One region of the Streptomyces rubrogriseus genome, then DNA from elsewhere that is predicted to be linked to it. Evidence: riboswitches for the same ligand, from Rfam matches in the RefSeq annotation. Region 1 holds a riboswitch; the other holds the start of a gene.
What was found. A riboswitch is a leader RNA that binds a small molecule or an ion and turns the genes downstream of it on or off. The one in region 1 is predicted to bind thiamine pyrophosphate.

Region 1 (14,145 bases):
AGCATCCGCTCCACCAGGCGCAGGAACATCGCCACGTCGCGTATCAGGTCGTCGGCGTCCCGGCTGCCCGCCGCGCCCCGGATGCCCGCCTCGGCGCGTGCCCGGCGCCGCGCGCCGGAGGCGAACAGCGCGCTCCACTCGGACAGCTCGGGCGCGATCTCGGGCAGCACCTCCCAGGCGCTGCGGATGCGGGCCCTGGCCCGTGGGCCGGTCTCCGGGCGGCCGCGCGCGGCCAGCACCGCGGCGGCGGTGCGCAGGGCGGCGAGGTGGGCCGTCGCGTAGCGCTCGTTCGGCGTTTCGAGGGTGGTGGCCTCCTCCAGCCCGGCCCGGGCCTGGGCGAGCAGGTCGAGGGCGGCGGGCGGGGCGGTCGTGCGGCGGAGCACGGGGTGCACGTCGCTCGCCGGTCCGGTCAGTGAGGGTGCAGGGCCGGCGGCGCGGCGCCGCCGGGCGGCGGCTGCGGACGAGTGGGCCATGACGATCCTCCTGTCGTCTCCGTGACGGCACGTCCTGGCAGGAGGTGCCGTATGTGCCCATCGTGAGGTATGGCACTGACAATCCGTTCTGACCTGGACTTTCGATTCGATCGGCCGTTCGGTTCGGGTCGTGCGCGGGCCTGCGGTGACGCCGCCGTGCGGGGTGCTGTGAGAATCGGGACCATGGAAAGCAGCAGCACCGCCTCGCAGAGCGGCAGCCGTCGCGAGGCCACCCGGCAGAAGCTCTACGAGGCGGCGGTCACCCTCATCGCCGAGCAGGGCTTCTCCGCCACCACCGTGGACGAGATCGCCGAGCGGGCCGGGGTCGCGAAGGGCACGGTCTACTACAACTTCGCCAGCAAGTCCGTCCTCTTCGAGGAGCTGCTGCGGCACGGTGTCGGCCTCCTGACCGCCTCGCTGCGGCAGGCGGCGGAACGGACCGCCCGGGAGGGCCGCGGCCGGGTCGACGCCCTGGACGCGATGATCCGCGCGGGGCTCGTCTTCATCGACCGCTACCCGGCCTTCACCCAGCTGTACGTCGCCGAGCTGTGGCGCACCAACCGGGCCTGGCAGTCCACGCTGCTGGTGGTCCGGCAGGAGGCCGTGGCGGTGGTGGAGGGCGTCCTGCGCGAAGGCGTGGCGAGCGGTGAGTTCAGTGAGGACATCGACGTGCCGCTGACCGCCGCCGCGCTGGTCGGCATGGTGCTGGTGGCGGCGCTGGACTGGAAGGCGTTCCAGCCGGAGCGCTCGCTCGACGACGTGCACGCCGCGCTGTCCCGGCTGCTCCAGGGACGCGTGAGCGGCCGGGGCTGAGCCTGCCGGGGCGGAGCTGCCGGGGCCGACCGGCGGGCGGGGTGGCGGTGCACGAAGAACGCCGGTCCGTGGCGGCCGCGTCCCCCGCGGGCCGCCGTCGGACCGGCGCCTTCTCCTGCTCCCCCGTACGTCCCCGCGTCGGGACTCCCGTCACCGGTCGTCCCTCCGGGCTCCCCCGTGTCTCGCTCCCGCCGGCCCCGGCCGGCGGAAGGAGCGGATCGCGGGCCCGGCTCCGTTCCGGCGCCCCGTGCCGCCGGTACCGGAGCCGTGCCCCTCTCCGTGTCTCCACTCTCTCGTCCACGCCAGTCGCGGCCCATCCGCGCGCGTACTCATCTGCCGCACTAGGTACGGCTACTCAGTCCTGCGCACCCGGCCCCACGGCGCGGCGCCGCCGACCGGTCACCTGGACGTCCGTTCCGGTGCTCAGCCCTCGCACGGGGGTGTCGGTGGCGGCGGATAAAGTCCCTGGCATGGCACGGATTGCGGTGATCGGCGCCGGGATGGGCGCGATGGCGGCGGCCGCCCGGCTGGCCGTCGCGGGCCACCGGGTGGTGGTGTACGAGCGGGCGGGGACCTACGGCGGAGCACTGGGCCGTGTCGAGCGGGACGGGTTCCGCTTCGACACCGGCCCCGGCCTGCTCCCACTGCCCGCGGTCTGGCGCGATCTGTTCGTGAAGACCGGCAAGGAGCCGCTGGAGTCCCGCGTCGAGCTGGTCCAGGTCGACCCGTCGTCCCGGCACGTGTTCGCGGACGGCACGGAGGTCTCGCTGCCGAACGCCTCGCGGGCGGGTGTCGTCGCGGCCCTGGACGCGGCGCTCGGTGCGGGCGCGGGGCGGCGCTGGGGCGACTTCCTGGTGCGGGCCCGGGAGACCTGGGACCGCACGCGCCGTCCCCTCCTGGAGGAGCCGCTGTGGCCCGACTGGCGGGTGCTGGCCGAGCGCGAGCCCTATCCGGCGGTCCCGCACAAGCGGCTGCTGCGCACCCGCCGGGCCGGCACGCTCGCCGAGGTCGGCGCGTGGGAGCTGCGCGACGCCCGGCTGGCCGCCCTGCTGGAGAGCCACGCGCTCGCCCACGGCCTGGATCCCCGCACCGCCCCGGCGAACGCCGCGGTCCTGCCGTACATGGAGTACGCGTTCGGGGTCTGGTACGTGCGCGGCGGCGGTCTGCGGGAGCTGGCGCGGGCGGTGTACGAGCGGTGCCTGGCCCGCCGGGTCGAGTTCCGCTTCGGGGCCGAGGTCACCGGGATCGTCGAGAAGGACGGCCGGGTGGCGGGCGTGGAGCTGGCCGAAGGGACCGTGGTGGAGGCCGAGTTCGTCGTCTCCGGCGTGGCGCCGGGCGTGCTGGACCGCCTGTGCGGCGGGGCACCGGTGCGCGGTGGGGGCGAGGTGCCGCCGCAGCGCGGTGGGGCGAGCCGGCTGACGGTGCTGCTGGCCCTGCGCGGCAGCCGCCCGGCGGGCACGGCGCACCGGACGGTGGTGCACGCGGCGGACCGCGAGACGGAGTTGGACCGCCTGTTCGGCGCCGCTCCCGGGATGGCCGCGCGGCCGACCGTCACCGTGCTGCGGCCCGACGACCCGGCGCTGGTCCCGGACGCGGACCACGAGGCGGTGACGCTCAGCGCGGTGGTGCCCGCCCTCGGCGGTGCGCCCGACCGGGCCCCGGCCGAGGTGTTCGACCACTGGGCCGGGCAGTTGACGGAGGTCGCCGAGCGGGCCGTGCCCGGCCTGCGCGACCGCCTGCTGTGGCACGAGGTGCGCACCCCGGCCGAGGTCGCGGCGGACACCGGCGCGGCGGACGGGGCGATTCCGGTGCCGTCGCTGGCGGGCGCCGACGGACGGCTGCTGCATCCGGCGAACGGCACCAGCACGGACGGCCTGTTCACCGTCGGCGGCTGGTCCCACCCCGGCGGGGGGCTGCCGCACGCGGGCATGTCGGGCGCGCTGGTCGCCGGACTCGTGGTGGAGGGGCCGGAGTTCCGCGGCTCCCAGTGAGCGGCTCCGGCTTCCTCAGAAGCGGTACTGCTCGTCGTAGCCCTGGCCCTGCGTCTGGCCGTCGCCCTGGTAGGGGTAGGGCTGCTGCTCGGGCGGGAGTTCGCCGCCGTAGGGGTCGTCGGTGCTGCGCTGCTGCGGCACCCACACTCCGCCGGCCGGGGTCTCGCCGCCGTAGCCGCCGGGCGCGCCGGGGGCGTACTGGTCCTGCCCGTAGCCCTGCTGGCCGTACTGCTGCTGCCCGCCGGTCGTGTCGTAGCCGCCGGTGTCGTACGTCCCGCCGCCGTAGGTGTGGGTGCCGATGTACGGGTCGGAGTAGGCGGCGTACTGCTGCTGGGCGCCGGTGTCGTAGCCGTACTCCTGCTGCTGGCCGTAGCCGGAGTAGTCGTAGGCGTACGCCTGGTCGGCGCCCGGCGCGGTGGCCGCCTGCTGCTGGCCGGTGCCGTAACCGGCGTCGGTGTAGACGCCGTACGAGTTGGTGTCGTCCGGCATGGGCTGCGGTTCGTAGACGGCGGTGGTCTCCGCGGCCGAGGGGTCGGCGGTGGGCCGGGCCGGGGTGAAGACGTCGTCGCGGTCGTAGTCGTCGTGGCCGTACGAGCCGGTGTCGTCCTGGCCCGGGGCATGGCCCTGGGCACGCTCGTCGTAGCCGTCGTGGTGGTCCCGGCCGCCCTCGGCGGGTTCGAGCCCGGAGACCTCCGACGTCGGTTCCCGGCGGCCCCGTTCGGGACGCCCGCGCTTGCCGACGAGGCTCGCCGGGGCGTTGACCGCCCAGCCGGCCTCGAAGCCGCGGCGGAACGACAGGGTGACGTAGGTCTGGCCGACCGCGAAGGCGGCGGCACCGACGCCGATGACGAGCACGTTCGACATCAGCACACCGGCCACGACGCCGACGAAGCCGGCGAAGGCCAGCAGCCGCCAGCGCAGCCGCGCCTTGTACTGCAGCAGCACCTCGCCGAGCAGCCACAGCGCGACGACGCCGAACGCGATGTAGAGGACCGTCCAGCCCATGTACGCCCCTCTCCCAGTGGCCGTTACGCAGTGTGTCGCAAATACGTGCGGCCGGTCTAGGCCCGCGGTGGGTGGTGCAGGCCCAGGTTCTCGTAGATTTCCAGCGTCGCCGTGGAGTTGTTGAGCGTGATGAAGTGCAGTCCGGGCACTCCCTCGGCCAACAGCCGCGCGCAGAACTCCGTGGCGAACTCGATGCCGATCGAGCGTACAGCCGCCGGATCGTCCTTGGCTGTGAGGATCCGCTCTTTCAGCTCCGCCGGGAACGAGGCGTTGCTGAGCTTCGGCAACCTCTCCAGCATCTTCACACTGGTCACCGGCATGACCTCGGGGATGACCGGGGTCGCGCAGCCGGCCGCGGCGACCCGGTCGCGCAGCCGGAGGTAGGAGTCGGGCTGGAAGAACATCTGAGTGATGGCGTAGTCGGCGCCGGCCCGGCACTTGTCGACGAAGTGCGTGACGTCCGTGTCCCAGTCGGCGGAGCGCGGGTGCATCTCGGGGAAGGCCGCGACGCCGACGCAGAAGTCGCCCGACTCCTTGATGAGCCTGACCAGTTCGGCCGCGTACGTCAGGCCCTCGGGGTGCGCGATCCAGTCGGCGTTCGGGTCGCCGGGCGGGTCGCCGCGCACCGCCAGCATGTTGCGGATCCCTGCGTCGGCGTACTGGCCGATGATGTTGCGCAGCTCGGCGACGGAGTGGTCGACGGCGGTGAGGTGGGCCACCGGGGTCAGCGTGGTGTCGGCGACGATCTGCTGGGTCTCGCGGACCGTGCCGGCGCGGGTGGAGCCGCCGGCGCCGTAGGTCACGGAGACGAAGTCCGGGGCCACGGCCTCGACCCGGCGCAGCGCGCTCCAGAGGTTCTTCTCGCCCTTGGGCGTCTTCGGCGCCGAGAACTCGAACGAGTACGTCGTCTTGCCGGTGGCGAGGATGTCACGCACCGTGCGGGCGCGGTCCGTCCTCGTGCTTGCGGTTCCGAGGGCCATATGGGCAGGTTAGCCAGGGTGCGGCGGCCACCCAACCGGATGCGGGACTTTTGTCCACATTGTCGAGTTGTTGTCCACCCTTTGGACACCTGCCCGCCGTTACGACGGCCTGCGACGACGTCGGTGACGAGGTGCGGCTACCCGTGTGCCGGGGCCTGCCGCAGCCGCTCGGCGAACTCGGCCGCCGCCGCGCCCGGGTCCTCGGCGGCGGTGATCGCGCGGACGACGACCACGCGCCGGGCGCCGGCCTCCAGCACCTCGTCCAGGTTGCCGAGGTCGATGCCGCCGATCGCGAACCAGGGGCGGTCGGTGCCCAGCGCCGCCGTGCGGCGGACCAGGTCGAGGCCGGGTGCGTGGCGGCCGGGCTTGGTGGGGGTCGGCCAGCACGGACCGGTGCAGAAGTAGTCCACGCCCTCCTGGGCCGCCGCGGCGGCGGCCTCGGACTCGGCGTGCGTGGAGCGGCCGATCAGCACGTCGTCGCCGAGGATCGCGCGGGCGGCGGGCACCGGCAGGTCGCCCTGGCCGAGGTGGAGCACGTCGGCGCGGGCGGCGTGCGCGACGTCCGCGCGGTCGTTGACGGCGAGGAGCTTTCCGTGGCGGGCGCAGGCGTCGGCGAAGACCGCCAGGTGCTCCAGTTCCTCCGCCGCCTCCATTCCCTTGTCCCGCAGCTGCACGATGTCGACGCCGCCGGCGAGCACGGCGTCCAGGAACTCGGGCAGGTCGCCCTGGCTCCGGCGGGCGTCCGTGCACAGGTAGAGCCGGGCGTCGGCGAGCCGGGCGCGGGCGGCGGTCGGGGCGGTGTCGGGCATGCGGGTGTCCCCCCGGTCGTTCGGTGGCGTGGGCCCACGAGGGGCCCCGCGATGGTGGTGTGGGCCCACGACGGGCCCGGCCATAGTGGCGTACTGGCACGGCGCCCGGCGTGCGTGGCCGCACGCCGGGCGGTGTGGCGGATCGGCGATGCAGGTCAGACGGCGAGCGCCTGGGCGCGGCGCTTCACCTCCGTACCGCGGTTCTCACTCAGCGCCTGGGCGGGGGTGCCGGGCAGGCTCGGGTCGGGCGTGAAGAGCCACTCCAGCATCTCCTCGGCCGTGAAGCCGTCGTCCCGCAGCAGCGTCAGGGTCCCGACCAGGCCCTTGACGACCTTGTCCTCGTCGATGAAGGCCGCGGGGATGTGCAGCGCGCGGTTCTCACCGCGGCGTACGGCGATGAGCTGGCCCTCCTTGATCAGCTGGCGTACCCGGGTCACCTCGACGCCGAGCATCTCGGCGATGTCGGGAACGGTGAGCCAGGCGGGCACGAGAGCATCGGTCTTTGCGTCAATCTCGGTCACGCCTCCAGCCTGCCACCTGGCACTGACAGTCGGAAACCTGGCTACGCCGTGGCCGCCGTCGCCGCCTTCAGCGGCTTCGCCGGGTCGGCCAGCAGCTCCGGGTCCATCGGCGTGCCCGTCTGGATCAGGCGCCTGCCCTGTGCCAGGTCGCGGGGGCGGCCCACCGCGAGCAGGGCGACCAGGCGGCCCTCGCGCAGCCAGCAGACCGTCCACGCCGGGCTCGCGGGGTCGCCGCGCCACAGGGTGGTGTCGGCGGCGGTGTGGTGACCGGCGTACTGGACGAAGCGGCCGAACTGCTCGGACCAGAAGTAGGGCACCGGGTCGTAGGCCGCCGGGGGCTCGCCTCCCGGGGTGCCGACGATGTCGGCGGCGACCGTGCGCGGGCCCTGGAGGGCGTTGTCCCAGTGGTGCACCAGCAGCCGCTCGCCGTACCGCGCGGAGGGGAAGGAGGCGCAGTCGCCGACCGCGTGGACGTCCGGCGCGGAGGTGCGCAGGCGGTCGTCGGCCAGCACCTCGCCCTGTGCGCCGAGGGCGATGCCGGACCCGGCGAGCCAGCCGGTGGCCGGGCGGGCGCCGATGCCGACGACGACCGCGTCGGCGGGCAGCCGGGTGCCGTCGTCGAGGACGACCCGGCCGGACCCGCCGGGGCCGCCGGACTCGACGCGCTCCACGCGCGCGCGGGTGCGCAGTTCGGCGCCGGCGTCGGCGTACCAGGCGGTCATCGGCGCGGCGACCTCGGCGGGCAGCGCGTCGGCCAGTGGCCGGTCGGCGGCCTCCACCACGGTCACCGCGCAGCCCGCCTCGCGCGCGGCGGTGGCGAACTCGGCGCCGATCCAGCCCGCGCCGACGACCACGACGTCGTGCCGCCGGGCGAGTACCGGCCGCAGCCGTTCCGCGTCGTCCAGGGTGCGCAGCAGGTGCACGCCGGGCACGCCTTCCGCGCCGGGGAGCCGCACCGGTTCGGCGCCGGTCGCCAGGACGAGGACGTCGTAGGGCACGGGCCCCTCGGAGGTGTCCAGGACGTGCTCCGCGGGGCGGACGCCCAGGGCCTCGCAGCCCAGCCGCAGGGTGATGCCGAGGGCCTCGAAGTCGACGTCGAAGGCGGAGCCCTCGGCGGTGCCGAGCAGGACGGCCTTGGACAGCGGGGGGCGGTCGTACGGCTGGTGCGGCTCCGCGCCGATCAGGGTCACCGGGCCGGTGAAGCCCTGTTCCCGCAGGGCGACCGCGGTCTGCACGCCCGCCATCCCGGCGCCCACCACGACCACACGGCGCTCCGCGTCCGCCGCCGGCCGCTGTTCCCGTTGGTCCCGTTGTTCCCGTTCCCGCGTCTGCTCGCTCACCCGATCACCATAGACACCCGGCGTTTCGCCGGTCGGCGCCCGCACACCGCGGGCTGCCCGGCGAGGCCCCCGGCCCCGGGAGGCTCCCTTACAAGGGCGCCGCCCGGCGGGCTAGGGTGGCCGGAGCAAGGCACTCGCGGGAGCCCGGACGCACCGGGCTGAGAGGGAGGCTGGCGGCCTCCGACCGTACGAACCTGATCCGGGTCATGCCGGCGAAGGGAGGGGCTGGACGCCCATGTCGTCTCCATCACACACGCCTCCGCACACACCTCGTACGTCCCGTACGCCCGACGTGCTCGTCGTCGGCGGCGGGATCATCGGGCTCGTCACCGCCTGGCGGGCCGCGCGGCGCGGGCTGGTCACCGCCCTCGTGGACCCCGAGCCGGGCGGCGGGGCGGCCCAGGTGGCGGCCGGGATGCTGGCCGCCGTCACGGAGCTGCACTACGGCGAGGAGACGCTGCTCGCGCTGAACCTCGCCTCGGCCCGCCGCTACCCGGAGTTCGCGGCCGAGCTGACCGAGCTGACCGGCCACGACCTCGGTTACCGGCGGTGCGGCACACTCGCCGTCGCCCTGGACGCCGACGACCGCGCCCACCTGCGCGAACTGCACGCGCTCCAGCAGCGCTCCGGCCTGGAGTCCGAGTGGCTGTCGGGGCGCGAGTGCCGGCGCCTGGAGCCGATGCTCGCGCCGGGCGTGCGCGGGGGGCTCCGGGTGGACGGCGACCACCAGATCGACCCCCGCCGCCTCGCCCACGCGCTGGTGGCCGCCTGCGAGCACGCGGGTGTGGTCTTCCACCGCGTGTGGGCCGAGCGGCTCACCGTCGGGCGCGGGGACCGGGCCACGGGCGTCGTCACCGCCGACGGCACCGCCCTTGAGGCCGGTCAGGTGGTGCTGGCCGGGGGCAGCCTGAGCGGGCGGCTCGGGGGCGTGCCGGAGGCCGTGCTGCCGCCGGTGCGGCCGGTGAAGGGGCAGGTGCTGCGGCTGACCATGCCGCGGACGCCGGGACCGCTGCTGAACCGGACCGTGCGCGCCGTGGTGCGCGGCAACCACGTCTACCTGGTGCCCCGGGAGAGCGGCGAGCTGGTCGTCGGCGCCACCAGCGAGGAGCTGGGCTGGGACACGACGGTCACCGCGGGCGGCGTCTACGAACTGCTGCGGGACGCGCACGAGCTGGTGCCCGGCATCACGGAGCTGCCCCTGACGGAGACCCGCGCGGGGTTGCGCCCCGGCTCCCCGGACAACGCCCCGCTGCTCGGCCCGACCGCTCTGGACGGCCTGCTGCTGGCCACCGGTCACTACCGCAACGGCGTCCTGCTCACCCCCGTCACCGGCGACGTCATGGCGCACGCCCTGACCACCGGGGAGCTGCCGGAGGAGGCCCGCCCCTTCACGCCCCGGCGCTTCGACGCCGCGCCCGCACTGCCGGAACTCCCGGCCCTCTCGGAACTCTCGGAGCAGCCCGTATGAGTCACGTGACCGTCTCCGTCAACGGCGAGCCGCGCGAGGTGGCTCCCGGCACCGCCCTGGACGCGCTGGTGGGCACGCTCACCGCGGCCCCCTCCGGAGTGGCCGCCGCCCTGAACGAGACCGTCGTCCCGCGCGCGCGGTGGTCCGCCACCGCCCTGGCCGACGGCGACCGTGTCGAGATCCTCACCGCCGTCCAAGGAGGCTGACCATGGCCGACGATCCCTTCGTCCTCGGCGGTACGACGTACGCGTCCCGCCTGATCATGGGTACCGGCGGGGCGCCCAGCCTCGACGTGCTGGAGCGCGCGCTGGTGGCCTCCGGGACGGAGCTGACGACCGTCGCGATGCGGCGGGTGAACGCCTCGGTGCACGGCTCCGTGCTGTCCGTGCTGGAGCGGCTCGGCATCCGGGTGCTGCCGAACACGGCCGGCTGCTTCACCGCCGGGGAGGCGGTGCTCACGGCCCGCCTCGCGCGCGAGGCGCTCGGCACGGACCTGGTCAAGCTGGAGGTCATCGCCGACGAGCGCACCCTGCTGCCGGACCCGGTCGAGCTGCTGGACGCGGCGGAGACGCTGGTGGACGACGGGTTCACCGTACTGCCGTACACCAACGACGACCCGGTGCTCGCGCGGAAGCTGGAGGACGCCGGGTGTGCGGCGATCATGCCGCTGGGCTCGCCGATCGGGTCGGGCCTCGGGATCCGCAACCCGCACAACTTCCAGCTGATCGTGGAGCACGCGCGCGTGCCGGTGATCCTGGACGCCGGAGCCGGTACGGCGTCGGACGTGGCGCTGGCGATGGAGCTGGGGTGCGCGGGTGTGATGCTGGCCTCGGCGGTGACGCGGGCGCAGGAGCCGGTGCTGATGGCTGCCGCGATGCGCTCCGCGGTGGAGGCGGGGCGGTTGGCGCGGCGGGCGGGGCGGATTCCGCGGCGGCATTTCGCCGAGGCGTCGTCTCCTGCGGAGGGCTTGGCGGTACTGGATCCGGAGCGGCCCGCCTTCGAGTGACCCGGCGCTGTCCCGGGGGTCTCTTCTCCCACCGGCGCACCACCCGTTTCCGGTCCGTTTCCGGTCGGACAAGAAGTGGACCCCTCCCGTGGGGGTGCGCCGCCGTCGGCGGCGCACGGCGCGTGGGAAGCGTCACAGATGCGCTGCAGTCCCGGTCCGTTTCCGTTCGGCGACGCGGGGTGTCGGTGTCGGCTCGTACACTCACCTGCGTGGACACGACCCTTCAGGACCCTCTCGTCGGGCAGGTGCTCGACGGCCGGTACCGCGTCGAGGCGCGGATCGCGGTCGGCGGGATGGCCACGGTCTACCGGGCCGTGGACACCCGCCTGGACCGCGTGCTCGCGCTGAAGGTGATGCACCCGACGCTCGCGACCGACGCCACCTTCGTCGAGCGGTTCATCCGCGAGGCCAAGTCGGTGGCCCGGCTCGACCACCCCAATGTCGTCCAGGTCTTCGACCAGGGGGCCGAGGGGGCGTACGTCTACCTGGCGATGGAGTACATCGCGGGCTGCACCCTGCGGGACGTGCTGCGCGAGCGCGGGGCGCTCAGGCCGCGGGCGGCGCTGGACATCCTGGAGCCGGTCCTCGCCGCGCTCGGCGCCGCGCACCGGGCGGGGTTCGTGCACCGCGACATGAAGCCGGAGAACGTGCTGATAGGTGACGACGGCCGGGTCAAGGTCGCCGACTTCGGCCTGGTCCGCGCCGTGAACACCGTCACCAGCACCACCGGCGCCGTCCTCGGCACCGTCTCCTATCTCGCGCCCGAGCAGATCGAGAGCGGCACCGCAGACCCCAGGGTCGACGTGTACGCGTGCGGTGTCGTGCTGTACGAGATGCTGACCGGCGCCAAGCCGCACGACGGGGACTCCCCCGCGGCGGTGCTCTACAAGCACCTGCACGAGGACGTGCCGCCGCCGTCGGCCGCCGTGCCGGAGCTGGCGTTCGAGCTGGACGAGCTGGTGGCCGCGGCCACCGCGCGGAACCCGGAGATCCGGCCGCACGACGCCGTGGCGCTGCTCGCGCGGGCCCGCGAGGCGCGTGAGTCGCTGAGCGCGGCCCAGCTGGACGCGGTGCCGCCGCAGGCGCTCGCCGCCGAGCACGACAACGCCGAGGACCGCACGAGCGTGATCCCGCGCGCGCTGACGATGCCCCGGCCGCTGCCCGTCAACGAGGACGACGAGACCGACGGCCGCTTCGCTTCGGACGGCGGGTCCGGCGCGGACGGGGTCAACCGCACCAGCCGGCTCGCCGCTCCCCCGCCGGCTCCCTCCCCGCCCCGGCGGCTGCGGCTGCGCCGCGGGCCGCTGACGATCGTGGTGGCCGTCCTGCTGGTGTTCGGGATCGGCACGGGCGTCTGGTACATCAACTCCGGCCAGTTCACCAAGGTGCCGCCACTGCTGTCCAAGACCGAGGCGCAGGCCCGGGACCGGCTGGACGACGCCGGTCTCGACGTCGGCAAGGTGCGGCACGCCTACAGCGACACCGTGGAGCGCGGCAAGGTCATCAGCACCGACCCCGGGGTGGGCGACCGCATCCGGAAGAACGACTCCGTGTCCCTCACGGTCTCCGACGGCCCCGACACCGTGAAGCTGCCGGACGTGACGGGCTACAAGCTGGACAAGGCCCGCACGCTGCTCGAGGACGAGGGGCTGGAGCCGGGCATGGTGACCCGGGCGTTCAGCGGCGAGGTGGCCAGGGGCTTCGTGATCTCCACCAAGCCCGGGTCGGGCACCACGGTGCGCGCGGGCTCCGCGGTCGCCCTGGTCGTCAGCAAGGGCAGCCCGGTCGACGTCCCGGACGTCACCGGCGACGACCTGGACGAGGCGCGGGCCGAGCTGGAGGGGGCCGGCCTGAAGGTGAAGGTCGCCGACGAGCGGGTGAACTCGGAGTACGACAGCGGCCAGGTGGCCCGGCAGACGCCGGAGCCGGGCGGCCGCGCCGCCGAGGGGGACACGGTGACCCTCACGGTGTCCAAGGGCCCCCGGATGATCGAGGTCCCGGACGTGGTCGGGGACAGCGTGGACGACGCCAAGCAGCAGCTCGAGGACGCGGGCTTCGAGGTGGACGAGGACCGCGGTCTGCTCGGGCTGTTCGGCGACACCGTGAAGAAGCAGTCCGTGGACGGCGGGGACACGGCTCCCGAGGGGTCGACGGTCACCATCACCATCCGCTGACCCGGCGGCGGCCCCGGCGCCCGGACGCCGGACCGGCCGCCGCGGGCGGCAAGCGGCCGATCAGGCCGGACACCTGGTCGACGGGCGATCAGGGTGCGCCGGTGCAGTCGTACCCTGAGCCGGGGTCCGTCCACGCACCCTGGCATCCTTGGTGCCGACATGAGCACCGCATCCTCCTCCCCCCTGCCGCGCAATCCCGTCGGCGGCCACGTCCCCGTGGCCGGCGGCCTGCACTCCGTCGGCCTGTCCTACGCCCGTGAGCTGAAGGCGGAGGCCGTGCAGGTCTTCGTCGCCAATCCGCGCGGCTGGGCCACCCCGGCCGGCAACCCGAAGCAGGACGAGGCCTTCCGCGAGGCCTGCGCGGCCGGGTCGGTCCCGGCGTACGTGCACGCGCCGTACCTGATCAACTTCGGCTCGCACACCGAGGCGACCGTGGAGCGGTCGGTCGAGTCGCTGCGGCACTCGCTGCGCCGCGGGCGCGCCATCGGGGCGCTCGGCGTGGTGGTGCACACCGGGAGCGCGACCGGCGGACGGGAGAGGTCGGTGGCGCTGAAGCAGGTGCGCGAGCACCTGCTGCCGCTGCTCGACGAGCTGACCCACGACGACGACCCGTACCTGCTGCTGGAGTCGACGGCGGGGCAGGGTGCCTCCCTGTGCTCGCGAACCTGGGACTTCGGGCCGTACTTCGAGGCGCTGGACGCCCATCCGAAGCTGGGCGTGTGCCTGGACACCTGCCACATCTTCGCGGCCGGCCACGACCTGACCGGACCGTCCGGCATGCACCAGACCCTCGACCTGCTGGTGGACACCGTCGGCGAGGGCCGGCTGAAGCTGATCCACGCCAACGACTCCAAGGACGTGGCCGGCGCGCACAAGGACCGGCACGAGAACATCGGCGCCGGTCACATCGGCGAGGACCCGTTCCGCGCGCTGATGACGCACCCGGCGACGGAGGGCGTGCCGCTGGTCATCGAGACGCCGGGCGGCAGGGAGGGACACGCGGCGGACGTGGCGCGGCTGAAGAAGCTGCGCGACGGCTGATCCGCGGGGGCCCGCGAGGGCGGATCCGCGGGGGCCCGTGACGGCTGATCCGCGCGGGCCGTGCGGCGGGTCACGCCTCGGGGCCGTCCCCCGGCTCCTCCTGGTAGGAGTAGCGCTGCTCCCGCCAGGGGTCGCCGATGTTGTGGTACCCGCGCTCCTCCCAGAAGCCGCGCCGGTCGGCGGTCATGTACTCGATGCCGCGCACCCATTTCGGGCCCTTCCAGGCGTACAGGTGGGGCACCACCAGCCGCAGCGGGAAGCCGTGCTCGGCGGTGAGCAGCTCGCCGTCCTTGTGGGTGGCGAAGAGGGTGCGCTCGGCGGCGAAGTCGGACAGCCTGAGGTTGGAGCTGAAGCCGTACTCGGCCCAGACCATCACGTGGGTGACGGCGGGCGCGGGCGGGGCCAGCTCCAGGATCGTGGTGGCCGGGACGCCGCCCCACTCGGCGCCGAGCATGCTGAACTTCGTGACGCAGTGCAGGTCGGCGACGACCGTGGTGTAGGGCAGGGCACCGAACTCGTCGTGG
Region 2 (14,145 bases), 4.7 Mb from region 1:
CCTACCGGGGGCGGGTCTACTCCCCCGACGAGTTGTACGCCGGCCTCGGCGAGGGCTACGAGGCGACACCGGACGCCCTGGCCTACGACTGGTTCCAGCAGACCAGGTCCGACGGCGACGTCTTCGCCTCCATGCTGCGCGCCATCCACGACGACGCCCTGTCGGACGCGCTGGACGAACTCGTCGTCGGCAGCCGGGTGGTGGGCGTCATGGGCGGTCACGCCATGGCCCGCGGCACCGCGGAGTACGCGGGCGCCGCCCGGCTGGGCCGTGAGCTGGCCCGCGCCGGGCTCACGGTGGCCACGGGCGGCGGTCCGGGCGCGATGGAGGCGGCGAACCTCGGCGCGTACGCCGCCCCGTTCGACGACGGGATGCTGGACGAGGCCCTGATGCTGCTCGCCAAGGTGCCGTCGTTCGCGCCGTCGATCGCCGACTGGGCCCGGTCCGCGTTCGAGGTGCGCGAGCGCTGGCCCGGCGGCGGCGCCTCGATCGGCATCCCGACCTGGTTCTACGGCCACGAGCCGCCCAACGCCTTCGCCGCGCACATCGCGAAGTACTTCGCCAACGCCACCCGCGAGGACGGTCTGCTGGCCCGCTCCACGGCGGGCGTGGTGTTCCTGCCGGGTGCGGCCGGCACCTTGCAGGAGATCTTCGACAACGCGACGCCGAACTACTACGAGTCGCGCGGCGAGCCCACGCCGATGGTGCTCGTGGACCGGGAGCACTGGACCGAGACCCTGCCGGCCTGGCCGCTGCTGCGGTCACTCGCGAAGGGGCGGACGATGGAGTCCCGAATCGCCCTTGTTGGCCGGATCGATGAGGCTCCCGAGGCACTGAAACGTGTCGGCGGTTAATAAGACGGCAAAGTCAACGTCCCCGACAGGCATATGCGTTGACACTTCTTACGCCCCGCTTATAGACCAGTGAGGCTCATGGGTGTGCTGATGCCGCGTCATCGAGCGTCGGCACCCTCTTCACCCCCCGCATCCGCGCTCCCGTAAAGGACAAACGTGGCAGTCCTGTCCATAATCAGCCGCACGGCATCGCGCCGCGGCGTCCGCGCCCTCGGCGTCGTCGCCGCCTCCGCGGCCCTGGCGCTCAGCGCCTCAGGCAACGCCCTCGCGTGCAACATCAGCGAGTTCTCCGCCGAAGCCAAGTGCGACGGCGACAACGGTGTCATCACCGTCACCGACGTGGACCCGGCCGGCATCCCGGCCACCGTCACCGTCTCCCTGAAGAGCACCGGCGAGCAGGTCGGTCAGGAGACGGTCAAGGGCTCCAAGGAGGGCACCACCGTCTCCTTCGCCGTGGACTGGAAGCCGAACACGGAGTACCGCGTCCACGTCAAGGCCGACCGGTACGTCGACGAGTTCATCAAGCCGGACGTGACGACTCCGTCGACCCCCTGCAAGACCGAGGACACCCCGACCCCGACCCCGTCGGAGAGCTCCTCGACCCCGTCCGACGAGACGGAGTCCCCGGCTCCCGAGCCGTCCACGTCGGCCCCCGCGCCGTCGCAGTCGGAGAGCACCGCCCCGGCGGCCGTGCCGAACGACAACGCCCCGTCCCCGGCGGCCGGTGACTCCAACCTCGCCGAGACCGGTGCCAACTCCAACACCGGCATGATCGCCGGTATCGCGGCGGCACTGGTCGTCGTCGGTGGTGGCGCCGTCTTCTTCGGCCTGCGCCGTCGCGGAGCGAACAGCAACAGCTGACGCCCGCGCCGACCCGTTCACGGCGGTGGCCCGTCCCGTTCCGGGGCGGGCCACCGTCGTGTCAGCCGAACGTCGCCTTCTCCAGCCAGAGTTCGAGCAGCTTGCGGTCGCCGAGCACCTCGAGCCCCGGAGCGTCCAGCGGCAGCCGGCCGTAGAAGGCCAGCAGCACGTCCGTGAGCGGGCCGCGCAGCGCCACCGTCGCCTTCTCGTGCCCGCGGCGCCAGGCGATGCCGTCCTCGGGCAGCTCGACGAGCCACTCGGCGTTCAGCTCGGCCGGGGCGTCGGTCGCGTGCAGGTGGATGCTGCTGCCGGGGGCCCGCAGCTCGTTCGCCGCGGCGCCGGGCAGGGCCCGCTGCACGAACCGCACGATGTCCAGCCACTCGTCGATCGCGTCGGCCGCCACCTCGGGCGCGACCGCCCGGTGGGGCAGGCCCGCCGCGAGTGCCGCGTCGGCGCCGTGGACGACGAGTTCGTGGGTCATCCGCCGCGCCCAGAACCCCGTCGTGTCGACACCGGCCCACGACCACGCGCGCGCGTCCGGACCGGCCTCCCGCAGCGCGCCGACGACGACCTCGCCGGACTCCGCCAGCCACGCGTCCAGCGCCGCCGCGTCCCCGCTCGCCGCCGGCCCCTCGGCCCCGGGCGCCCGGTCCACCGGCACGTCCTGCTCGGCGCGGGTACCGACGATCAGCCCCGTCCAGCGCAGGGCCCGGCCCACGTGCCGCACCAGATCCTCCAGGGTCCAGTCCGGACAGGTCGGCACGGTGGCGGTCAGCTCCGCACCGGAGGTGACCACGGCCCGGAGCCTGCCCACCTGGTGAACGATTTCGTCGCAGTACCGGTCGTGTGCGAGGAGTGTCATGCCGTCACCCTACGAGCGCGGTGATCATCCGGGAACGCCCGATCGGCCGAGCACGACGACTTCCGCCACGTCGAAATCGACCCCCACCACGGCCCCGACCTCCGGCGCCGCCCGCAGCGCGCAGGCCGCCTCCAGACGGGGCGCGTCCTCGGGCTGGAGGTGCACGGCGACGTGCGTGCCGCGGAAGGTGCGGGCCGTGACCGTGCAGCGCAGGCCCTCGTCGGCGGGGACGACGCGGACGCCGGCCGGCCGCACGAGCACCGTACGGGTGCCCTGCGGGGCCTCCTCGGGGACCGGCACCTTGCCCCACGGGGTGTCCGCGGCCTGTCCGGCGACGGACGCCTCGGCCACGTTCTCGAAGCCGAGGAAGCGGGCCACGAACGCGTCCGCCGGCCGCTGCCACACCTCCAGGGGCGTTCCCGACTGGGCGATCCGCCCGTCCCGCATCACCACGACCCGGTCGGCGAGCGCGAACGCCTCGCCCTGGTCGTGCGTCACCGCGAGCACCGTGGTGCCCAGCCGCCCGAACAGCTCCCGCAGTTCGACCACGAGGCGCTCCCGCAGCGAACGGTCCAGCTGGCCGAGCGGCTCGTCCAGCATCAGCAGCCGCGGCCGGGGCGCGAGCGCGCGGGCCAGCGCCACCCGCTGCTGCTCCCCGCCGGAGAGCGCGGCGACGGACCGGCGGGCGGCGCCCGGCAGCCCGACCAGCTCCAGCAACTCCGCCACCCGGGCCTGCTGCTCGGCCCGGGACGCGCCGCGCATCCGCGGCCCGAAGGCGATGTTCCCGGCCACGTCCCGCTGCGGGAACAGCTGGTGGTCCTGGAACATCAGCCCGACCTCGCGCTTGTGCGCGGGCACCCCGGACTGGTCCCGGCCGTCCAGCGTCACCCGCCCGGCGTCCAGCGGCTGGAGCCCGGCGACCGCCCGCAGCAGCGTCGACTTGCCGCTGCCGCTGGGCCCGAGCACGCACACCACCTCGTGCTCGGCGACCCGCAGGCCGACGTCGTCGAGTACGGCCCGCCCGCCGAAGCGGACGGTCGCGCCTTCCAGGCTCAACAGGCTGGGCGGCATGTCTAGAACTCCCCGCTCCGGTCGGTCCGCAGCCGCTCCAGCACCACCAGGGCCACGGCGCACACCAGCATCAGAATCGTCGAAAGGGCCATCGCCTGGCCGTAGTTCATGTCCCCGGGCCGGCCCAGCAGGCGCGCCACGGCGACCGGCAGCGTCGGGTTGTCGGGCCGTGCGATGAAGACGGTCGCGCCGAACTCACCCAGCGACACCGCGAAGGCGAACCCGGCCGCCACCAGCAGCGCCCGCCGCACCATCGGCAGGTCCACCTCGCGCCAGACCCGCCACGGCGAGGCGCCCAGCACCGCGGCCGCCTCCCGCAGCCGTCCGTCCACCGCCCGCAGCACCGGCAGCATGGTCCGTACGACGAACGGGACGCCCACCAGCGCCTGGGCGAGCGGCACCAGGATCCAGGAGGACCTGAGGTCCAGCGGCGGTTCGTCCAGCGCGATCAGGAACCCGAACCCGACCGTCACGGCCGACACCCCGAGCGGCAGCATCAGCAGCGCGTCGAACCCGCGCACGAAACGGCCCGCGTCGCGCCGGGTGAGCGCGGTCGCGGCCAGCGCGCCGATCAGCACGGCGATGGCGGTGGCGGCGACGGCGTACTGGAGGGAGTTGCCGATCGCCTCGATCGGCGGGACGAGGAAGGCGCCGCCGTCCTCGCGGGTCAGCGCCCGGTAGTAGCCGAAGCCGGGCGCCCCCAGCGACCGCTGGACCAGTACCGCCAGCGGCAGCACCAGCAGGACGGCGATGACGCCCAGGACGCCGGCGAGCAGCGCCCACTGTCCGGCTCCGCGCGGCCGGCGCGCGGTCGTGGCCGCGTCCACGAGCCGCAGAGCCGTCTCCCGCCGCCGCACCGTCCAGGCGTGCACGGCGAGGACGGCGACGACCGCCGCGAACTGGACCAGCGTCAGGACGGCGGCCGTGGACAGGTCGAAGACCTGCGAGGTCTGCCGGTAGATCTCCACCTCCAGGGTGGAGAAGGTGGGCCCGCCGAGGATCTGGACGACGCCGAAGGAGGTGAAGGTGAACAGGAAGACCATCAGCGCGGCGGCGGCCACGGCGGGCGCCAGCGCGGGCAGTGTGACCTGCCGCCAGGCCCGTGTCCGTGAGGCGCCGAGCATCCGGGCGGCCTCCTCCTGCCGCGGGTCGAGCTGCGACCACAGCCCGCCGACGGTGCGGACGACGACGGCGTAGTTGAAGAAGACGTGCGCGAGCAGGATCGCCCACACCGTGGTGTCCAGGCGCAGACCCCACAGCTCGTCGAACAGCCCGCCGCGCCCCACCAGCGCCAGGAACGCCGTGCCGACGACGACCGTCGGCAGCACGAACGGCACGGTCACCACGGCCCGCAGGACCTGTTTGCCGGGGAAGTCGAAGCGGGCGAAGACGTACGCGCCGGGCAGCGCGACGAGCAGCGTGAGCCCGGTGGACGCCAGCGCCTGCCAGGTGGTGAACCACAGCACGTGCCGCACGTCCGACTGTGCGAGCACGTCCCCGATCCGCCCGAGCTGCCAGGCTCCGTCGATCTTCAGTCCGCGGGCGACGATGGCGGCGACGGGGTAGGCGAAGAACAGCGCGAAGAACGCGACGGGCACGGCCATGAGGCCGAGCCGAGCCGCGCTCCCGCGGGCGGTCCGGGCCGGCCGCACCGCCTGCTTCACCGGCTGTGTCCCTTCGTGGCTCACTTCAGTACGAGCGAGGTCCACGACTTGACCCACTGGTCGCGGTTGTCGGCGATCTTCGCCGGGTCGAGGGTCTGCGGGTCCTTCGCCTGCGGCCCGAACTTCGAGAACACCTCGGGGACCTGCGCGCCCTTCAGGACCGGGTAGACGAACATGTTCAGCGGCATGTCCTCCTGGAAGGACTTGCTCAGCATGAAGTCGAGGAGCGCCTTGCCGCCCTCGGGGTTCTTCGCGTTGCTGAGCAGACCCGCGTACTCGACCTGCCGGAAGCAGGTGCCGTCGGCGACGCCCGTGGGGGCGCTGTCCGGCTGCGGGTCGGCGTAGACGACCTCGACGGGCGGAGAGGAGGCGTAGGACACGACGAGCGGACGGTCGCCCTTGGCCTTCTTGCCGCCGGCCGAGCCGGAGAACTCCTCGTTGTACGCCTGCTCCCAGCTGTCGACGACCTTGACGCCGTTCGACTTGAGCTTCTTCCAGTAGCCCTCCCAGCCCCCGTCGCCGTACTTGGCGGCGGTGCCGAGCAGGAAGCCGAGGCCGGGCGAGGAACTGCCCGCGTTCTCGGTGACGAGCAGGTCCTTGTACTCGGGCTTGACCAGGTCGTCGAGGGTCTTGGGCGGGGTCAGCCCGTGCTCGCCGAAGTACGCCTTGTCGTAGTTGACGCAGATGTCGCCGGTGTCGACGGGCGTGACCCGGTGCTTGTCCCGGTCGGCCCGGTACTCGGGCAGGACGAGATCGGAGCCCTTGGCCTCGTACGGCTGGAACAGGCCGTTGTCGAGGGCGCGGGAGAGCAGGGTGTTGTCGACGCCGAAGAAGACGTCGCCCTGCGGGTTGTCCTTGGTGAGGATGGCCTTGTTGACGGCCTGTCCGGCGTCGCCGTCCTCCAGGACCTTGACCTTGTAGCCGGAGTTCTTCTCGAAGGCGGCGATCACGTCCTTCGACACGGCCCACGAGTCGTGGCTGACCAGCGTCACGGTCTTGGAGCCGCCGGAGCCGCTGCCGTCGCCGTCGTCGGACGAGGACCCGCAGGCGGCCAGCGTGCCGACCATGCCGAGCCCGACGGCCAGGACACTGACCTTCCTGGTGATGCCCTTCTTGGTGATGCTCACTGAATTCCTCCTGGGTGACCAGGAGAAGACGCGGCCCCGCCCGGAACCCCTGGCGAGGGTCCCGGGCAGGGCGCAACAGCTCGAGTGGTGACCGATCTCCCTACCCAGAATGACCTGGGCCAGGTTCGGAGGGTCTGCGGCCGGTGCCGCACTCTCAGCGCTGTGGCGCTCCCCTGTCGGAATATGAAGATGTGACGACTATGACGACGTACTGGACGTACTGGATGTACTACTGATGCTTCCGCCGGTCAGGTTACCGCTCGCTCGCGGCGAGCTGACCACACGCCCCGTCGATCTCCTGCCCCCGGGTGTCCCGGATCGTCACCGGCACACCGTGCGCCGCGATCGCCTCCACGAACGCCTTCTCGTCCTCGGGCCGGGACGCGGTCCACTTGGAGCCGGGCGTCGGGTTGAGCGGGATCAGGTTGACGTGCACGGGCCTGCCCTTGAGCAGCCGCCCGAGCCGGTCGCCGCGCCAGGCCTGGTCGTTGATGTCGCGGATCAGGGCGTACTCGATGGACAGCCGGCGCCCGGACTTGGCCGCGTACTCGAACCCGGCGTCCAGCACCTCGCGCACCTTCCACCGCGTGTTGACGGGGACGAGGGTGTCGCGCAGCTCGTCGTCGGGGGCGTGCAGCGAGATGGCGAGGCGGCACTTGAAGCCCTCGCCGGTGAAGCGGTGGATCGCGGGGACGAGACCGACCGTGGAGACGGTGATGCCGCGCTGGGAGAGCCCCAGCCCGTCGGGCTCGGGGTCGGTGAGCCGGCGGATGGCGCCCACGACCCGGTTGTAGTTGGCGAGGGGCTCGCCCATGCCCATGAACACGATGTTGCTGAGCCGCGCGGGGCCTCCCGGGACCTCGCCGTCCCTGAGCGCCCGCATGCCGTCCACGATCTGGTGCACGATCTCGGCGGTCGACAGGTTGCGGTCCAGGCCGGCCTGGCCGGTGGCGCAGAACGGGCAGTTCATCCCGCAGCCCGCCTGGGAGCTGATGCACATGGTCACCCGGTCCGGGTAGCGCATGAGCACCGACTCGACGAGCGTCCCGTCGAACAGCTTCCACAGCGTCTTGCGCGTGGTCCCCTGGTCGGTCGACAGGTGCCGCACGACCGTCATCAGCTCGGGCAGCAACGCTTCCCGCAGCCCCTCGCGCGAACCGGCGGGGATGTCGGTCCACTGCTCGGGGGCGTGCGCGTACCGCGCGAAGTAGTGCTGCGAGAGCTGCTTCGCACGGAACGGCTTCTCACCGATCGCGGCGACAGCCTCCTTGCGCTCGGCAGGCGTGAGGTCGGCAAGGTGCCGCGGCGGCTTCTTGACTCCGCGCGGCGCGACGAATGTGAGTTCTCCGGGCTTAGGCATGGCCTTCCCAGTGTCGCAGATCCACGGGGGTGCCCCTGCGGGGCGCCGGTTTCCGCTCCGGGCGGCGATTTCGCCCTTTCTCTACCCGCCCCAGGTCATACGCGGAATCATGGTCCCGCATGGCACCTAGGGGACGGGGGCAAGGGTGACCGATCACGCCCAGCAGTTCTTCATCAGCTACGCGGGCACCGACCGGGCCTGGGCCGAGTGGGTCGGCTGGCACCTGGAGCAGGCCGGCCACCGGGTCATCCTGGACGTCTGGGACTGGCGCACGGGGGACAACCTGGTCCAGCGCATGGACGAGGCGCTCGAAGGCGCCGACGCGGTGATCGCCCTGTTCTCCACGTCCTACTTCGAGGACGAACGCTGGACCACCGAGGAGTGGACCGCCGCCGTCGCCCACCGCGACCGCCTCATCCCCCTCGCTCTGGAACCCCTCACCACGAGTGACCTTCCCCGCGTTCTGGCCGCCAAGCTGCGCAAGAACCTGCACGGTCTGGAGGAAGCCGCGGCCCTGACCGCCCTGCGCGAGGCCGTCAACAGCGGCAGCCGTCCCTCCGCTCCCCCGCCCTTTCCCGGCAGCGTCCCGTCAGCGGGCGCCCTCCCGACGGCGGGCACCGTCCCGACAGCGGGCACCGTCCCGACAGCGGGCACCGTCCCGGCCGCGGCTCCCGTCCCCGCAGCGGGCCGGAGCAAGCCACGCCTGCCCGGGAGCGCCGAGGAGCCCCGGGTGTGGGGCGTGCGACGGCGCAACCCCGACTTCGCCGGCCGCGAGACGGAGATCGCCCGCCTGCGGGAAAGCCTGCTGAAGGAGAGCAAGGCCGTACCGCAAGCCCTGCACGGTATGGGTGGGGTCGGCAAGACCCAGCTCGCCCTGGAATACGCCCACCGCTTCGCCGACCAGTACGACGTGGTGTGGTGGATCGACGCCGAACAGCCCGACGAGATCCCCGTCCACTACACGGAACTCGCCAACCGCCTGGGGCTCGCCAAGCCCGACGCCGGCGCCGAGGCCAACGCCCGCGCCCTGCTCTCCCACCTCGGCACCCGCGAGCGCTGGCTGCTCATCCTGGACAACGCCGAGGATCCCGCCCAGGTCGAGCCCTGGCTTGCCCAAGGCCCCGGCCACACCCTGATCACCTCACGCAACCCGAACTGGGCCGGCACCGCCCGCGCCACACCCCTGAACGTCTTCACCCGCACCGACTCCCTCACTTACCTCCAGGGTCGGGCCGGCAGCATGGACGACGAGCAGGCCGACACCCTCGCCGCGGACCTCGGCGACCTCCCGCTCGCCCTCGCCCAGGCCGCCGGCGTCATCGCCAACGGCGGCGTGAGCCTGGACCTCTACCACCAGCTCCTCGTCACCAACACGACCCAGATCCTGGAGAAGGGCGACGCTCCCGGATACCCCGCACCGGTGGCGGCCACCGTCACCATCGCCGTCGACCGGCTCACCGACCGGCACCCCGACTCGGTCGCGCTGCTCCGCCTCGTTGCCCTCCTCGGCCCCGAGCCCATCCGGAACACCTGGCTGGAGAGCGTTCGCCCCCGGCTGACCACGATCCCGGGCGCCCCGGACGACCCGATGTGGCTCCACGAGGCGCTGAGCCCCCTCAGCCGTTACGGCCTCGCCCGCACCGAGCCCCAGAGCTTCCAGATCCACCGCCTCACCCAGGCCGTCCTGCGCGACCAGTTCCTCCCGGACCAATCCGCGGCCATGCGCAAGGACGCCACCGCCCTCCTGTCCGCCGCCAACCCCGGCGACCCGCAAAGCCCGGACAACTGGCCCGGCTGGGCGGCTCTCACTCCGCACCTCACGGCGCACCACCTCGCCCCCACCGAGCAACCCGAACTGCGGCCGACTCTCCTCGACGCCGCCCACTACCTGATCAGAAGCGGCCAGACGCGCACCGCCCGCGACCTCGCCGCCACGGCCCACACCGCGTGGGCCACCACCATGGGAGAGGACCACCCCGACACCCTCACCAGCGCCCAGTTCCTCGGCCACGCCACGGCCGACCTCGGCGAGCACGCGGAAGCCCGTCGCATCATCGAGGACACCCTCACCCGCCGACGCCGCACCCTCGGCGACGACCACCCGGACACCCTCCAGTCCGCCAACGACCTCGCCAGCGCCCTGCACAACCTGAGCGAGCACGCCGAATCTCGCCGCATGGACGAGGACACCCTCGCCCGCCGACGCCGCACCCTCGGCGACAACCACCCCAACACCCTCCAATCCGCCCACAACCTCGCCGCCACCCTGCAAAGCCTCGGCGAGCACACCGAAGCCCGCCGCATGGACGAGGACACCCTCGCCCGCCGACGCCGCACCCTCGGCGACAACCACCCCCACACCCTCGCCTCCGCCCACAACCTCGCCGCCGTCCTGCACACCCTCGGCGAGCACACCGAAGCCCGCCGCATCAAGGGGGATACTCTCGCCCGAATGCGTCGCACCCTTGGCGACGACCACCCCCATACCCTCCGATCCGCCCACAGCCTCGCCGTCACCCTGCACGACTTGGGCGAGCACGCGGAATCCCGCCGCATCATCGAAGAGACCCTCATCCGTCGCCGCCGCACCCTCGGCCACGACCACCCCGACACCCTTCAATCCGCCAACGACCTCGGCAGCGCCCTGCACGACTTGGGCGAGCACGCGGAATCCCGCCGCATCATCGAAGAGACCCTCATCCGTCGCCGCCGCACCCTCGGCCACGACCACCCCGACACCCTCCGATCCGCCCACAACTACGCCATCACTCTGTGCAACCTGCGCCAGTACAGAGCAGCAGCAGAACTTCTCGAAGACGTGCGCAACCGCCAGCGCCGCACCCTCGGCGACAATCACCCCGACACGGCCAACGCCACCCAAAGCCTCGCCAACGCACTGACCGCACTGGGAAGGCCGTTCGAAGCCCAGCGATTGCTGGGCTCCCAGAAACACCAGAAGAAGTCGCGCTTCCGACGCAAGCGCAGGTGACCCGTTGCGGGAGCGTCGCGCAGACCTCGGAGCACATGCGAAGAGGGACCCGCCGCCCGGTGGGCAACGGGTCCCTCTTCGAAGAACGAGCAGGTCAGACCGACCCCGCGAGGATCGCCGACCGGATCACCCCGACCCCACGAAGATCACCAGCAGCAGCCACACCACCGGTGCCGTCGGGAGGAGGGAGTCGAGGCGGTCCATGATGCCGCCGTGGCCCGGCAGGAGGGTGCCCATGTCCTTGATGCCGAGGTCTCGCTTGATCATGGACTCGCCGAGGTCGCCCAGGGTGGCGCTGACGGCGACCACGAGGCCGAGCAGCAGGCCCTGCCACCAGGTGCCGTCGTCGATCAGGAACTGCATGCACAGTGCACCCGCCACCATCGCGAACGCGATCGCTCCCAGCAGGCCCTCGCGGGTCTTGCCGGGGCTGATGCGGGGGGCGAGCTTCTTCCTGCCGAAGCGCCAGCCGACGGCGTAGGCCCCGGTGTCGCTGACGACCGTCAGTATCAGGAAGACCAGGACGCGCCAGGCACCGTCGTCCGCCGCCAGCATCATGGCGACGAAGGTGGCCAGGAACGGCACGTAGAACGCGGCGAAGAGGCCTGCCGTGACGTCCTTGAGGTAACCCTCCGGCGGCTCCGTCATCCGCCAGACCAGGACCGCGAGCGCGGTGAGGGCCATGGCGACCCACGCACCCTCGGCGCCGCGCGCGTATCCGGCGACCACCATCGCGCCGCCGCCGATCGCGAGCGGTACGAGGGGCGCCTTGATGCCCTTGCGCTCCTGAAGCCGCGAGGTCAGCTCCCACAGGCCCACCACGACGGCGACCGCGATCACACCGACGAAGACGGCCTTGACGACGAACAACGACGCGATGATCACCACGCCGAGTCCGACGCCGACCCCTATCGCCGCACCCAGGTCACGCCCCGCGCTCTTCTTCTGCGGCGGCGGCTGGGACTGCGCCGGCTGCGGGGCGTCGGGCATGGGCTCCGGATTCTGCGGCACCGCCGCATACGGCTGCGCCGACGGGTTCTGATCGCGGTACGGCTCGTCGCGAAGGGGCTGGTCGTGGAACGGCTCGTCCCGGAACAAGGGACCGCTCAGCCGAGCGGTCCCCTGGTCGTCGTCCTGGTCTCCGCCGTGTTCGGGTACGTCGGGCACGATGGGCATGGGGCGAGTCTGCTGCGCGTAGTGCGCATCGTACGCGGGACCCGCCGGGCCGGCGCCCTGGACGGGTCCCTGGTCGGACGGCCCCCAGTACCCGGCTTGTGGCGGCGCTCCCCAGGAAGAGTCGTTCATCAGACCTCGAGCAGCTCCGCTTCCTTGTGCTTCAGGAGCTCGTCCACCTGTGCGACGTACTTGGCGGTGGTGTCGTCGAGCTCCTTCTCCGCACGGCGGCCCTCGTCCTCGCCGACCTCGCCGTCCTTGACCATCTTGTCGATGGCGTCCTTGGCCTTGCGGCGCACGGAGCGGATCGAGACCTTGGCGTCCTCGCCCTTGCTCTTGGCGACCTTGATGTACTCGCGGCGGCGCTCCTCGGTCAGCTCGGGGAACACCACCCGGATGATGTTGCCGTCGTTGCTCGGGTTGACGCCCAGGTCGGAGTCGCGGATCGCCTGCTCGATGTTGCGCAGGGCCGTCTTGTCGAAGGGGGTCACCACGGCCATGCGCGGCTCGGGCACGGAGAACGAGGCCAGCTGGTTGATCGGCGTCGGCGCGCCGTAGTAGTCGGCCACGATCTTGTTGAACATCGCCGGGTGCGCACGGCCGGTGCGGATCGCGGCGAAGTCCTCCTTGGCGACCACGACGGCCTTCTCCATCTTCTCCTCGGCCTCGAGGAGGGTCTCTTCGATCACCACTTGCTCCTGCGTGTCTTGAGTAGGCCCGGCTGCGGTTCCCTGCGGGCGGCGGCCGGCTGCGTCGCGTTCTTCCTGCACGGTTCCCGACCGGCGGAACATTGTCCATCCCCCGGTCCGGCCCCGTCCCGTCCGTCCCCCGGACAGGTGGCGTCCGCGGACGGGGGGTGTTCTCCGGTCAGTCCCGGCTGCCCTGGTCACCCACAAGCGTGCCGATCTTCTCACCCTTGACGGCGCGGGCGATATTGCCCTCCTTCAACAGCTCGAAGACCACGATCGGGAGGCTGTTGTCGCGGCAGAGCGTGACGGCCGTGGCATCGGCGACCTTCAGGTCGCGGGTGATGACATCGCCGTAGCCGAGCGCGTCGAACTTCACGGCGTCCGGGTTGGTCTTGGGGTCGGAGTCGTAGACCCCGTCCACGCCGTTCTTGCCCATGAGCAGCGCCTCGGCGTCGATCTCGAGGGCGCGCTGGGCGGCGGTGGTGTCGGTGGAGAAGTAGGGCATGCCCATACCGGCGCCGAAGATGACCACACGGCCCTTCTCCAGGTGGCGCACGGCGCGCAGCGGGATGTAGGGCTCGGCGACCTGGCCCATGGTGATGGCGGTCTGCACGCGGCAGTCGACGCCCTCCTTCTCCAGGAAGTCCTGGAGGGCCAGGCAGTTCATCACGGTGCCGAGCATGCCCATGTAGTCGGAGCGGGCCCGGTCCATGCCGCGCACCTGCAGCTCGGCGCCGCGGAAGAAGTTGCCGCCGCCGATGACGATCGCGATCTGCGCGCCGTCCCGGACGACGGCCGCGATCTCGCGGGCGATGGCGTGCACCACGTCGGGGTCGACGCCCAGGCCCCCACCGCCGGAGAACGCCTCTCCGGACAGCTTCAGCATGAAGCGGCCGCTTACTTTGCCGTCGTCACTCTTCTCGGCCTTGGTGCTGCTCATGGAGTCTCGCCTCTTCTACGTGGGTCACACACACGAAGAAGGCCACTGCCGGTGGGGGCGTGTTTCGCATCCCGTACGCGGCAATGGCCTCCTCGTCAGATCTGCTGTCGTCCGCCGCCGCGCGCGCGTGCGCCACGGCATGCGCGTACGGCGCCGACGACTTGCGTCGACCCTACCGGGGTCGCGCGTCCGTCGCGGTACGGACTCAGATGCCGACCTTGATGCGCGAGAAGCGCTTCAGGCTGACACCGGCCTCTTCCAGCACCTTCTGGACGGACTTCTTGTTGTCCAGGGCGTAGGGCTGGCCGAGCAGGGTGGCGTCCTTGAAGAAGCCGTTGAGGCGACCCTCGACGATCTTCGGCAGGGCGGCCTCGGGCTTGCCCTCGGCGCGGGTGGTCTCCTCGGCGACGCGGCGCTCGGACTCGACGACCTCGGCCGGGACGTCCTCCTTGGAGAGGTACTTCGGCGCGAAGGCGGCGATGTGCTGGGCGACGCCCTTGGCGATCTCGGCGTTGGGCTTGTCCAGCTCGACGAGGACACCGATCTGCGGGGGCA

Region 2: another riboswitch for thiamine pyrophosphate. It lies ahead of Sru02f_RS29825 (thiamine ABC transporter substrate-binding protein); the one in region 1 lies ahead of thiO (glycine oxidase ThiO).

What each region holds. Positions count from the first base shown of each region.
Region 1 is NZ_CP116256.1:1,922,548-1,936,692, reverse strand. Features, by position in the region: gene Sru02f_RS08455 (SAV_6107 family HEPN domain-containing protein) at 1-473, opposite strand, end outside; gene Sru02f_RS08450 (TetR/AcrR family transcriptional regulator) at 657-1,286, shown strand; gene Sru02f_RS08445 (phytoene desaturase family protein) at 1,757-3,277, shown strand; gene Sru02f_RS08440 (SCO2102 family sporulation regulator) at 3,293-4,282, opposite strand; gene metF (methylenetetrahydrofolate reductase [NAD(P)H]) at 4,339-5,262, opposite strand; gene thiE (thiamine phosphate synthase) at 5,400-6,071, opposite strand; gene Sru02f_RS08425 (Rv2175c family DNA-binding protein) at 6,227-6,592, opposite strand; gene Sru02f_RS08420 (NAD(P)/FAD-dependent oxidoreductase) at 6,634-7,932, opposite strand; TPP riboswitch at 8,059-8,170, shown strand; gene thiO (glycine oxidase ThiO) at 8,168-9,400, shown strand; gene thiS (sulfur carrier protein ThiS) at 9,406-9,606, shown strand; gene Sru02f_RS08405 (thiazole synthase) at 9,609-10,406, shown strand; gene pknB (Stk1 family PASTA domain-containing Ser/Thr kinase) at 10,616-12,580, shown strand; gene Sru02f_RS08395 (deoxyribonuclease IV) at 12,740-13,621, shown strand; gene Sru02f_RS08390 (sulfite oxidase-like oxidoreductase) at 13,692-14,145, opposite strand, start outside.
Region 2 is NZ_CP116256.1:6,655,337-6,669,481, forward strand. Features, by position in the region: gene Sru02f_RS29800 (LOG family protein) at 1-854, shown strand, start outside; gene Sru02f_RS29805 (LAETG motif-containing sortase-dependent surface protein) at 1,011-1,715, shown strand; gene Sru02f_RS29810 (maleylpyruvate isomerase N-terminal domain-containing protein) at 1,777-2,577, opposite strand; gene Sru02f_RS29815 (ABC transporter ATP-binding protein) at 2,602-3,648, opposite strand; gene Sru02f_RS29820 (ABC transporter permease) at 3,651-5,357, opposite strand; gene Sru02f_RS29825 (thiamine ABC transporter substrate-binding protein) at 5,333-6,379, opposite strand; TPP riboswitch at 6,519-6,624, opposite strand; gene rlmN (23S rRNA (adenine(2503)-C(2))-methyltransferase RlmN) at 6,693-7,799, opposite strand; gene fxsT (FxSxx-COOH system tetratricopeptide repeat protein) at 7,945-10,788, shown strand; gene Sru02f_RS29840 (phosphatidate cytidylyltransferase) at 10,915-12,093, opposite strand; gene frr (ribosome recycling factor) at 12,093-12,650, opposite strand; gene pyrH (UMP kinase) at 12,829-13,590, opposite strand; gene tsf (translation elongation factor Ts) at 13,796-14,145, opposite strand, start outside.